2 regions of the Cupriavidus sp. MPR-AND1C genome follow, and region 1 is predicted to be linked to the other one. Evidence: predicted binding sites of a transcription regulator. Region 1 holds the regulator's gene; the other holds the start of a gene.
The links. Region 1 encodes LexA, which represses DNA repair genes until DNA is damaged. Its sites were predicted from a motif close to ACTGTATNNNNATACAGT; they were not measured.

Region 2: AC1RWI_RS26750 (CppA family protein) is a predicted target of LexA. The motif match lies at 1,790-1,807, and genes of this name have one in related genera.

Annotation. Positions count from the first base shown of each region.
Region 1 covers NZ_JBXASU010000021.1:62-3,989, forward strand. Annotated here, with positions in the region: gene AC1RWI_RS13985 (hypothetical protein) at 314-463, shown strand; tRNA gene AC1RWI_RS13990 (tRNA-His) at 680-755, opposite strand; gene AC1RWI_RS13995 (hypothetical protein) at 859-1,029, opposite strand; gene lexA (transcriptional repressor LexA) at 1,138-1,794, opposite strand; gene AC1RWI_RS14005 (asparaginase) at 2,022-3,020, shown strand; gene rpsF (30S ribosomal protein S6) at 3,122-3,496, shown strand; gene priB (primosomal replication protein N) at 3,571-3,870, shown strand; gene rpsR (30S ribosomal protein S18) at 3,874-3,928, shown strand, end outside.
Region 2 covers NZ_JBXASU010000062.1:29,279-33,206, reverse strand. Annotated here, with positions in the region: gene AC1RWI_RS26775 (DUF4156 domain-containing protein) at 1-96, opposite strand, end outside; gene AC1RWI_RS26770 (hypothetical protein) at 93-395, opposite strand; gene AC1RWI_RS26765 (DUF2975 domain-containing protein) at 420-986, shown strand; gene AC1RWI_RS26760 (helix-turn-helix domain-containing protein) at 1,019-1,246, shown strand; gene AC1RWI_RS26755 (hypothetical protein) at 1,471-1,731, shown strand; gene AC1RWI_RS26750 (CppA family protein) at 1,844-2,173, shown strand; gene AC1RWI_RS26745 (LysR substrate-binding domain-containing protein) at 2,343-3,227, shown strand; gene AC1RWI_RS26740 (YbfB/YjiJ family MFS transporter) at 3,220-3,928, shown strand, end outside.

The sequences.
Region 1 (3,928 bases):
GGGGGTTTTGCTTTTGCACGATCGAAATGCTGGATGTCTTCGGCTTCCCTCTTGCCGATTAGTTGGTTGTTCACTTTCGCCCATGCGACGATTCATCGTGATGGCGTCCACCGTCGAGTTTAGCGCGATGGCCCGGGAAGGCGGTTGGTTCCAGATCCGCTAAGCTGCCGACATCTACACCCGCCAACTCGTGGCCAGGAGGCAACCATGGATCGTCGCGACTTTCTTGCCCTTGGTAGCGTGCTGCTGCTTGCCGTCCGCGCCGGCGCAGAAGAGCTGATCGGGGAGAGCCTGAACGGCGTGGCTGCTATCGGTGTCCGGCGAGGCGCGCGAGCGCCTGCTGCGCGTCGCCGGTGCGGCTATGGCAGATGGGCAACTGAGTGCGGGTGACGTGCGCTACGGCTGGCTGGATGCTAAGGCCTTCGTGCCGGCACGCGACTTCAAGGGCATCATGCCCGAATGACAGGGAATTGGCGGTCCACGCAATCTTCTCGATGTGGCGAGTCTCGATGCCTTGCGTGGTGATCGAGCTGGCTGTTAGGGGGCGGGGGTGGGGATGAGGGTGCCGAGTATTCCCACCGTGGGAATATGGCGGGATATGGCGGGAATAGAACATCGCTTTGGGACGCGCAAACAAAAACAGCGCCTTAGCTAAGGCGCTGTTTTGTAAAGAGAATTCTGGGGTGGCTGATGGGACTCGAACCCACGACGACAGGAATCACAATCCTGGACTCTACCAACTGAGCTACAGCCACCGTCGATGTCGTTTTGCTTGGTGCCGAACGACGAAGAACAAGATCATACAATGCCAAGAGACGGATGGCTAGTACTCGGCACAAATTTTTTTGGTGCCTTCCATTAACCAGCCAGCTTGGACGATTCCTCCAACTCGAGCATTCGGCAGATAGCGGCCATGCTGCCAACCATGGTGCGTCGTTGTGCGCCCTGGTAGATGCGCACGCCTTTGGATTGGCGGAAGGGCACGGGCTTGACGGGGCGGCGGGCGGAGAGGCGGTTGGCTGGCAGCATGGCTACACCTGGTGACTTGCAACAACAGTTAGCGGTACCCGCTATGCGGGTGCGTTGGCACAATCGGGTGTCGGCTTGTTCGGGGTTCGCCCGCCTCAGCCGCACTCGTCAGAACGCGCTGGGTCGGATGAGGCCGACAGCGATGCCTTCTAGTGAGAACTCTTCGCGGCCGGCTTGCACGATGATGCTGGGGAAGTCGGGGTTCTCGGCTATCAGCTCGATGATGTCGCCGCGGCGGTTGAGGCGTTTGACGGTGACGTCGTCGCCCAGGCGCGCTACAACGATCTTGCCGTTGGCGGCTTCGCTGGCGCGCTTGACGGCGAGCAGGTCGCCATCGAGGATGCCGGCGTCGCGCATGCTGAGACCACGCACCCGGAGGAGGTAATCGGGCTGCACGTCGAACACCGAGGCGTCGACCTGGTATTGACGGTCGATGTGTTCGGCGGCGAGTATCGGGCTGCCGGCTGCGACGCGCCCGACCAGTGGCAGGGTTAGCTGCATGACGCCGGCCATAGGCAGGGAGAACTGGTCGGGCAGCTCCGAGTCGCTGCGGGAGACCTTGAGGCGGATGCCGCGGGAGGCGCCGGGGGTGAGCTCGATCACGCCTTTGCGGGCCAGGGCACGTAGGTGTTCCTCGGCTGCATTGGGTGAGGAGAAGCCGAACTTGGCGGCGATCTCGGCGCGCGTGGGCGGGAAGCCCGTGTGCTGGAGGCTGCTGCGGATCAAGTCGAAAATCTGCTGCTGTCGCGGTGTCAGGGTCGCCATGGTCGCCGGTGTTTGTGAGCACTGTATGTTTAAACAGTATGCTGTGATTTTATACAGTATCGAGTGAAGTGCAAGCGGAATTTTTGGGAGTTTGCGCATTGACAGGTGCGTCCCACGGGTCTTGGCGCGTGCCGTGACGGGCGTGCGGAGGGTTACAATCCGCGGCACCCGAAGCGTCTTGCGCTGCTTGCTGTTCAACTTTTCTGGCTCCCGGCCACTTTCCCGCCATGTCTCTCCTGCCTCGTGTCGTCGTGCTCGCTACTGGCGGCACCATTGCCGGTTCTTCTTCCAATCCAGCTAGCAGTGCGAAATACCAGGCGGCGACGGTGCCGGTGACGGCGCTGCTTGACGCGGTGCCGGCGCTGGGCGCGGTGGCGCGGATCGAAGCTGAGCAGCTCGCACAGGTAGATAGCAAGGACATGTCGTTCGCGCTCTGGTCAAGGCTGGTGGAGCGCGTGGCGTTCTGGTCCGCGCAGCCCGATGTGTCGGGCATTGTCATTACGCACGGCACCGATACCCTGGAAGAAACGGCCATGCTGCTGCACCTGGCTTGCGTGGGTACGGTGCCAGTTGTGCTGACGGCTGCGATGCGGCCGTCGACCTCGTTGTCGGCGGATGGCCCGTTGAACCTGCTGGATGCGGTGCGCGTGGCGGCGGATGCTGGCGCGACGGCGAAGGGCGTGCTGCTGGTGATCAATCAGGAGATCCACGCAGGGCGCGATGTGATGAAGGCGCACACATCGGCGGTGAATGCGTTTGTGTCTCCGGTATCCGGGCCGATTGGTTTTGTTCAGGACAACCTCGTGCGCTTTGTGCGCACCCCCAGCCGCTTGCCGGCCAAGGCCTGGCCGGTTCCTGGCGCATGGCCGCAGGTCGAGATCGTGGCTAGCTATGCGGAGCCGGGCCGGATCGTGGTGGATGCCTTGGCGCAGGCGGGCGTGTCGGGCTTGGTCGTGGCGGCGGCTGGCAACGGGTCGGTCCACCAGTCGCTGGTGGAGGCGCTGACTGATGCTGCTGGCGCGGGCGTGGCAGTGGTGCGCAGTTCGCGCACAGGAGCGGGGCATGTGGCGATTCCTGCGCCTCCCCGGCCTGCGGCGGGCGTTTTTGTTTCGGCCGGCGACCTCAATCCTTATAAGGCGCGCGTGCTCCTGGCGCTGGCTCTGGCTGCTGAGCCAGGGCTGGCAAAGGACCCGGCGGCGCTGCAGGCACTATTCACCGAAAACTGAGGCGTCTTGCTCCCGATAGCAAAAGCACGCTATACTTTAAGGCTATTCAACCTTGCTGCACCGGACATGGCGCTCGGGCAGCTTATCCAAAAGGAGCGTCAATGCGTCATTACGAAATCGTATTTATCGTCCATCCGGACCAGAGCGAACAAGTCCCGGCCATGATCGAGCGTTACAAGACGCTGGTCACGTCCCAGGAAGGCCAGATCCACCGCGTGGAAGACTGGGGTCGCCGTCAGATGGCCTACATGATCCAGAAGCTGGCCAAGGCTCACTACGTTTGCCTGAACATCGAATGCGGCAAGGAAACCCTGGCTGAACTCGAACACGCGTTCAAGTTCAACGATGCAGTGCTGCGCCACCTCATCGTTCAGACCAAGAAGGCTGAAACCGCACCGTCCCCGATGATGAAGGAAGTGCAGCGCGAAGAAGCTCGCAAGGCCGCGCAACAGACCAGCGAAGTCCAGGCCGCCTAAGTGCGGACTGTTGTGGTTGCCGCCGGCGTTGATCGCCGCAGCGGCAAGTGCGGGCATCGGTGCGGGAGAGTGCGTTGAACCAGTTAAGGCTCTGCGCAACGCTCGCGGAACGCGATGCCTTGCGTTACACCCCGGCCGGGGTCCCCGTGGTCAACTGCATCTTGCAGTACGCGGGCGAGACGGTCGAGGCGCAAACGCCCAGGCAGGTGGAGTTCGCCATCGCCGCCATGGGAATCGGTCAGATCGGCCAGCGGCTTGAGCGTACCCCGCTCGGCGCGATGCTCGACTGCGAAGGATTCCTGGCCCGCAGGCACCGCAACAGCAAGGCTCTCGTCTTTCACATCACTGGATGTAAAGCATTCGAAAAGGATTGAATCATGGCATTCGTCAAACGTGACAACAAGAACAAGAAGCGCTTCCAACAGCAAAACC
Region 2 (3,928 bases), on a different contig from region 1:
CGATGCGGCCGGGCTGGAGAGCTGCGTTGGCGCACAGCCGGCAAGCGCGTAGCATGCCCCGATCCATGCAACGCCTGCGATTGTCCTGATGGTCATAGCCATTGAAGTATTGAAGGTCTAACGTTGTTGGACGATCCTCCCGCCCAGCCAGGCGTGCTCGTACTGACTTTGTCGCGGGCAATATTGAGGTCGCCGCCGACGTACCAATAGTTGGCGGCAAGTTCCGCGGCTGCGGCATGCGCAGGCACAACCGACAAAAGCACCAACATGGCAGCAGGCGCGATGGGAAAGAGGCGGCCAGGGAAGGCTATGGGACGCATATAATTTAATCTCCGACGAATATAAATTACTGCAAAACGATAACACATTGCTGTTTTACAGTAATTTTTTGCCATGCGCAATCCATTCAGGAGACCGGCATGCCGCCCCCCCTTTCCCTTCCCTTGCCCGCTGATGGCGCCCTAATGCGCGTTAGCGTCATCGCGCGCCGCATGCAGTGGCTGACACTGTGGTGCGCCGTCGTGACGACGGCGGGGCTGATCGCCTTCTGGTTCTTGCTTTCCGATGCGGAGCTGGACCGGAACCTGCGCACGTTCCTGGCCGGGCCTGCGCCAGGCGGGCAGTTGCTGGTGTCGATGCCGTACCGGCTGCTCGGGCTGGCCATCACGAGCGTGGCCACGGCTTTGCTGGTCAGTGGACTGATGCAAGCGCACAGGCTGTTCGCGGCCCTGGCGGGCGGCGCGGTCCTTACCCTGGAGACGGCCGTACGCCTGCGCCGCGTGGCGCTGGTGGTGACGGCGTTCAGCGTGGTGGTTCCGCTCACCAAGACGCTGCTGGCCATGACCCTGGCCAGCACGGCTGCCAACGGCCCCTACATGGTGGTGATCATCACCTTTGGCGACGTGATGCTGGGCTTGCTGCTGGCCATCGCCTGGGCAATGGTCGAGGCCGCGCGCGTCGCGCAGGAGAATGAAGGCTTTGTTTGAGTTTGTGTTTGCGTTTGAGGCACCCTGACCCTATGACTATCCTCGTCCGGCTTGACGTCCTGCTTGCTGAGCGCAAGATGAAATCGCGCGAGCTCGCCCAGTACATCGGGATCACCGAGCCCAATCTCTCCTTGCTGAAATCCGGCAAGGTCAAGGGCATCCGTTTCGATACGCTGGAGAAAATCTGCGAGGCGCTGAATTGCCAGCCGGGCGACCTGCTGGAGTACCGCGCCGATACGCCTGGCGAAGATCAGGCCTGAGCGCCTCGCCTACCCCGCCAGCGCAGCCCGCGCTGGCGGGGTGAACTGCAAACAATTGTCTCTCCCCGCTGCGGCATTTCCGCCAGAGCGGCCACCAGCCTGGCCTCGCTGCCAGCACAGTCACCTGCCCCCCCAATCGAGTGATACCGCATGGAGAGTGATCTTGCGCATACTCGCACCTTCTTGAACTACTCGCCCCCAAGCGGGCGCGAAGCAAGGTGCTTATGCTGATCCTCATCTACTGCAGTTATGCGGTTGCCTGCATCGTCGCGCTCTGGAGAGCGGCGCGCTGGGTGGAAAAGCACCATCCGGCCCTGCGCGACAGCCACCCGCCGCGGCATGACGCGCGCGCAGCCTGCAAGCCCCCGGAAGAGAACCTGCCTGCGAGCCGGCGCCGCCACCTGGAAATGCCGCCCGCCGGGCCCGCCTGCGTGCCGCAACGGCCCGGCGCCAGCGCCAGCGCTGCCGCCTGCATGGTCCTGTAGCCCCCTGGACGATGGCCCGTATCTGGTTCTCGACATTCATCCTTGAAAAAACCGCATTACTGTATATATTTACAGTAACTGTATGGATGAACAGTATCTACGGGAGCCGATCATGGAACACCTGGTCCGGGTGCAGAACGAATACGACAGGCAGGTCCTGGCCTGGTTGCGCGAACGCGTAGGCGATGCGGCGGTGCAAGCCGCGGCACAGCGGCTGGCGGGAGACCGCAAGCCCTACCTGTCAACGATCTGCCGCAGCCTGAACATCACGCCACCGGCCCGCCGTGCCCTGCGCGCCCAGTCGAACCGGGCCAGCCGGGAAGTTGGCGACCGCTATCTTGCGTCGATCCGCGCGCTCCTGGCGCGGCCGGCACCGGCGCATCGGCATTCGCAGCAGCAACCCGCGCAACCCCAACCCTCGCAATACCAGGATCCGCATTAGTCCCGCGCCTTGGGTACGCGCCGGGCCGCGGCATTGTTCACCGGAATGTGCACCCCACCTCGCCCCACCCCGCTGGCGTCATGGCTTTCTTGACTTATCATTCCCTATCGATGATAGTTAATTGAAATTTGTTCTCTTTTTAAGAACCAATTTCAACCGAAGGATTGCCGTGGATCTGGCCGAACTTGAGATTTTCCGAGCCGTTGCGCTTGAAGAAAGCGTCACGCGGGCTGCCAAGACCCTGGACCGCGTGCAGTCGAACGTCACCACGCGCGTCAAGCAGCTCGAAGAGGAACTCGGCGTCGCCCTGTTCCTGCGCGACAGCAAGCGCATGACCTTGACGCCGCAAGGGCAGCGCTTCCTGGGCTACGCCGAGCGGCTGCTGGCGCTGGCCGAAGAAGCCCGCCAATCCATGCGCGGCGATGCGCCCTCGGGTACGTTGCGCGTGGGCAGCATGGAAAGCTCGGCCGCGAGCCGGCTGCCCCGCCCGCTGGCTCGCTATCACGGCAAATGGCCGGACGTGCGGATCGAGATCCAGACCGGCACCACGCAAGCCTTGATCGACGCACTGCTGGCGCATCGCATCGACTGCGCCGTGGTGGCCCATCCCGCCGATGGCGTCCCGGACACGCTCGACATGGACGTGCTCGGCCCCGGCCTGGAAGGCACGTTCCTGTTCTCCGAAGAACTGCTGCTGGTGCTGCCGCACAGCCATCCGCCGGTGCGTACGCCGCAGGACATCCAGCTGCGCAGCCTGGCCACGTTCTCGCGCGGCTGCACGTACCGCCTGTGTGCCGAGGACTGGCTCGCCAGCGGCGAAGGCCCACGGCTGGCGCTGAACGTGCTGGAACTGGCGTCTTACCACGCGATCCTGGCCTGCGTGACGGCGGGCTCGGCAGTGGCCATCCTGCCGAAGTCGCTGCTGGCGCTGCACCCCGATGCCGCAAGCCTGCAAACCGTGCCCGTGCGAGTCGCGCACACCTTGCTGGTGCGCCGTTCGGGTTTTGCCACGTCGGCATACGCGGCGTTTCTCCAGGAGCTGCAGCATGGCTAGGATCCGGACCGTCACAGCAGCGCCGCAGTCCTTTGGCAAGACCATGGCGCCATGGATGCCCTCACTGGCCGCCGCGCTGGTGCTGGCGGTGGGCATGGGCTTCGGGCGCTTTGCGTTTACCGGCATGTATCCGCTGATGGTGCGCGACGGCCTGCTGAGCGTCAGCGCCGGCTCGCTGGCCGCGTCCGCCAACTATGCCGGCTATCTCGTGGGCGCCCTCGCGGTCAGCCGCATGCCGCAGCGCGTTGCGCCACGCTTTTGCCGCATCGCCCTCTTCGGCACCGCCCTGTGCCTGCTGGCGCTGGCAGTGCCGGCCGCGCCCTGGTTCTTTATCGGTGTGCGCTTCCTGGCGGGCGTGCTCAGCGCCATCGCGCTGATCTGCGCGTCCGTGTGGCTGTTCCAGGTGGTAGGACATCCGCATGGCGCGCCGCTGTTGTTCTCGGGCGTCGGTGCCGGCATCCTGCTGTCCGCCGAGCTCATTGCCGCCGGCAACCTGGCCGGTTGGCACAGCCCTTTGCTGTGGCTTGCCATCGGCGGTGGCGCCGCCGTGCTGAGCGCGCTGGCATGGCCGTATCTTGCGGGCCGCGTGCCGGCACCCCAGCCGCATGCCACTGCCACGGACGAGGCCAATGCCAACGGGCCTGGTCCGTGGCCGCTGGTGGGCAGCTACGGGCTGGCGGGGTTCGGCTACATCGTCACGG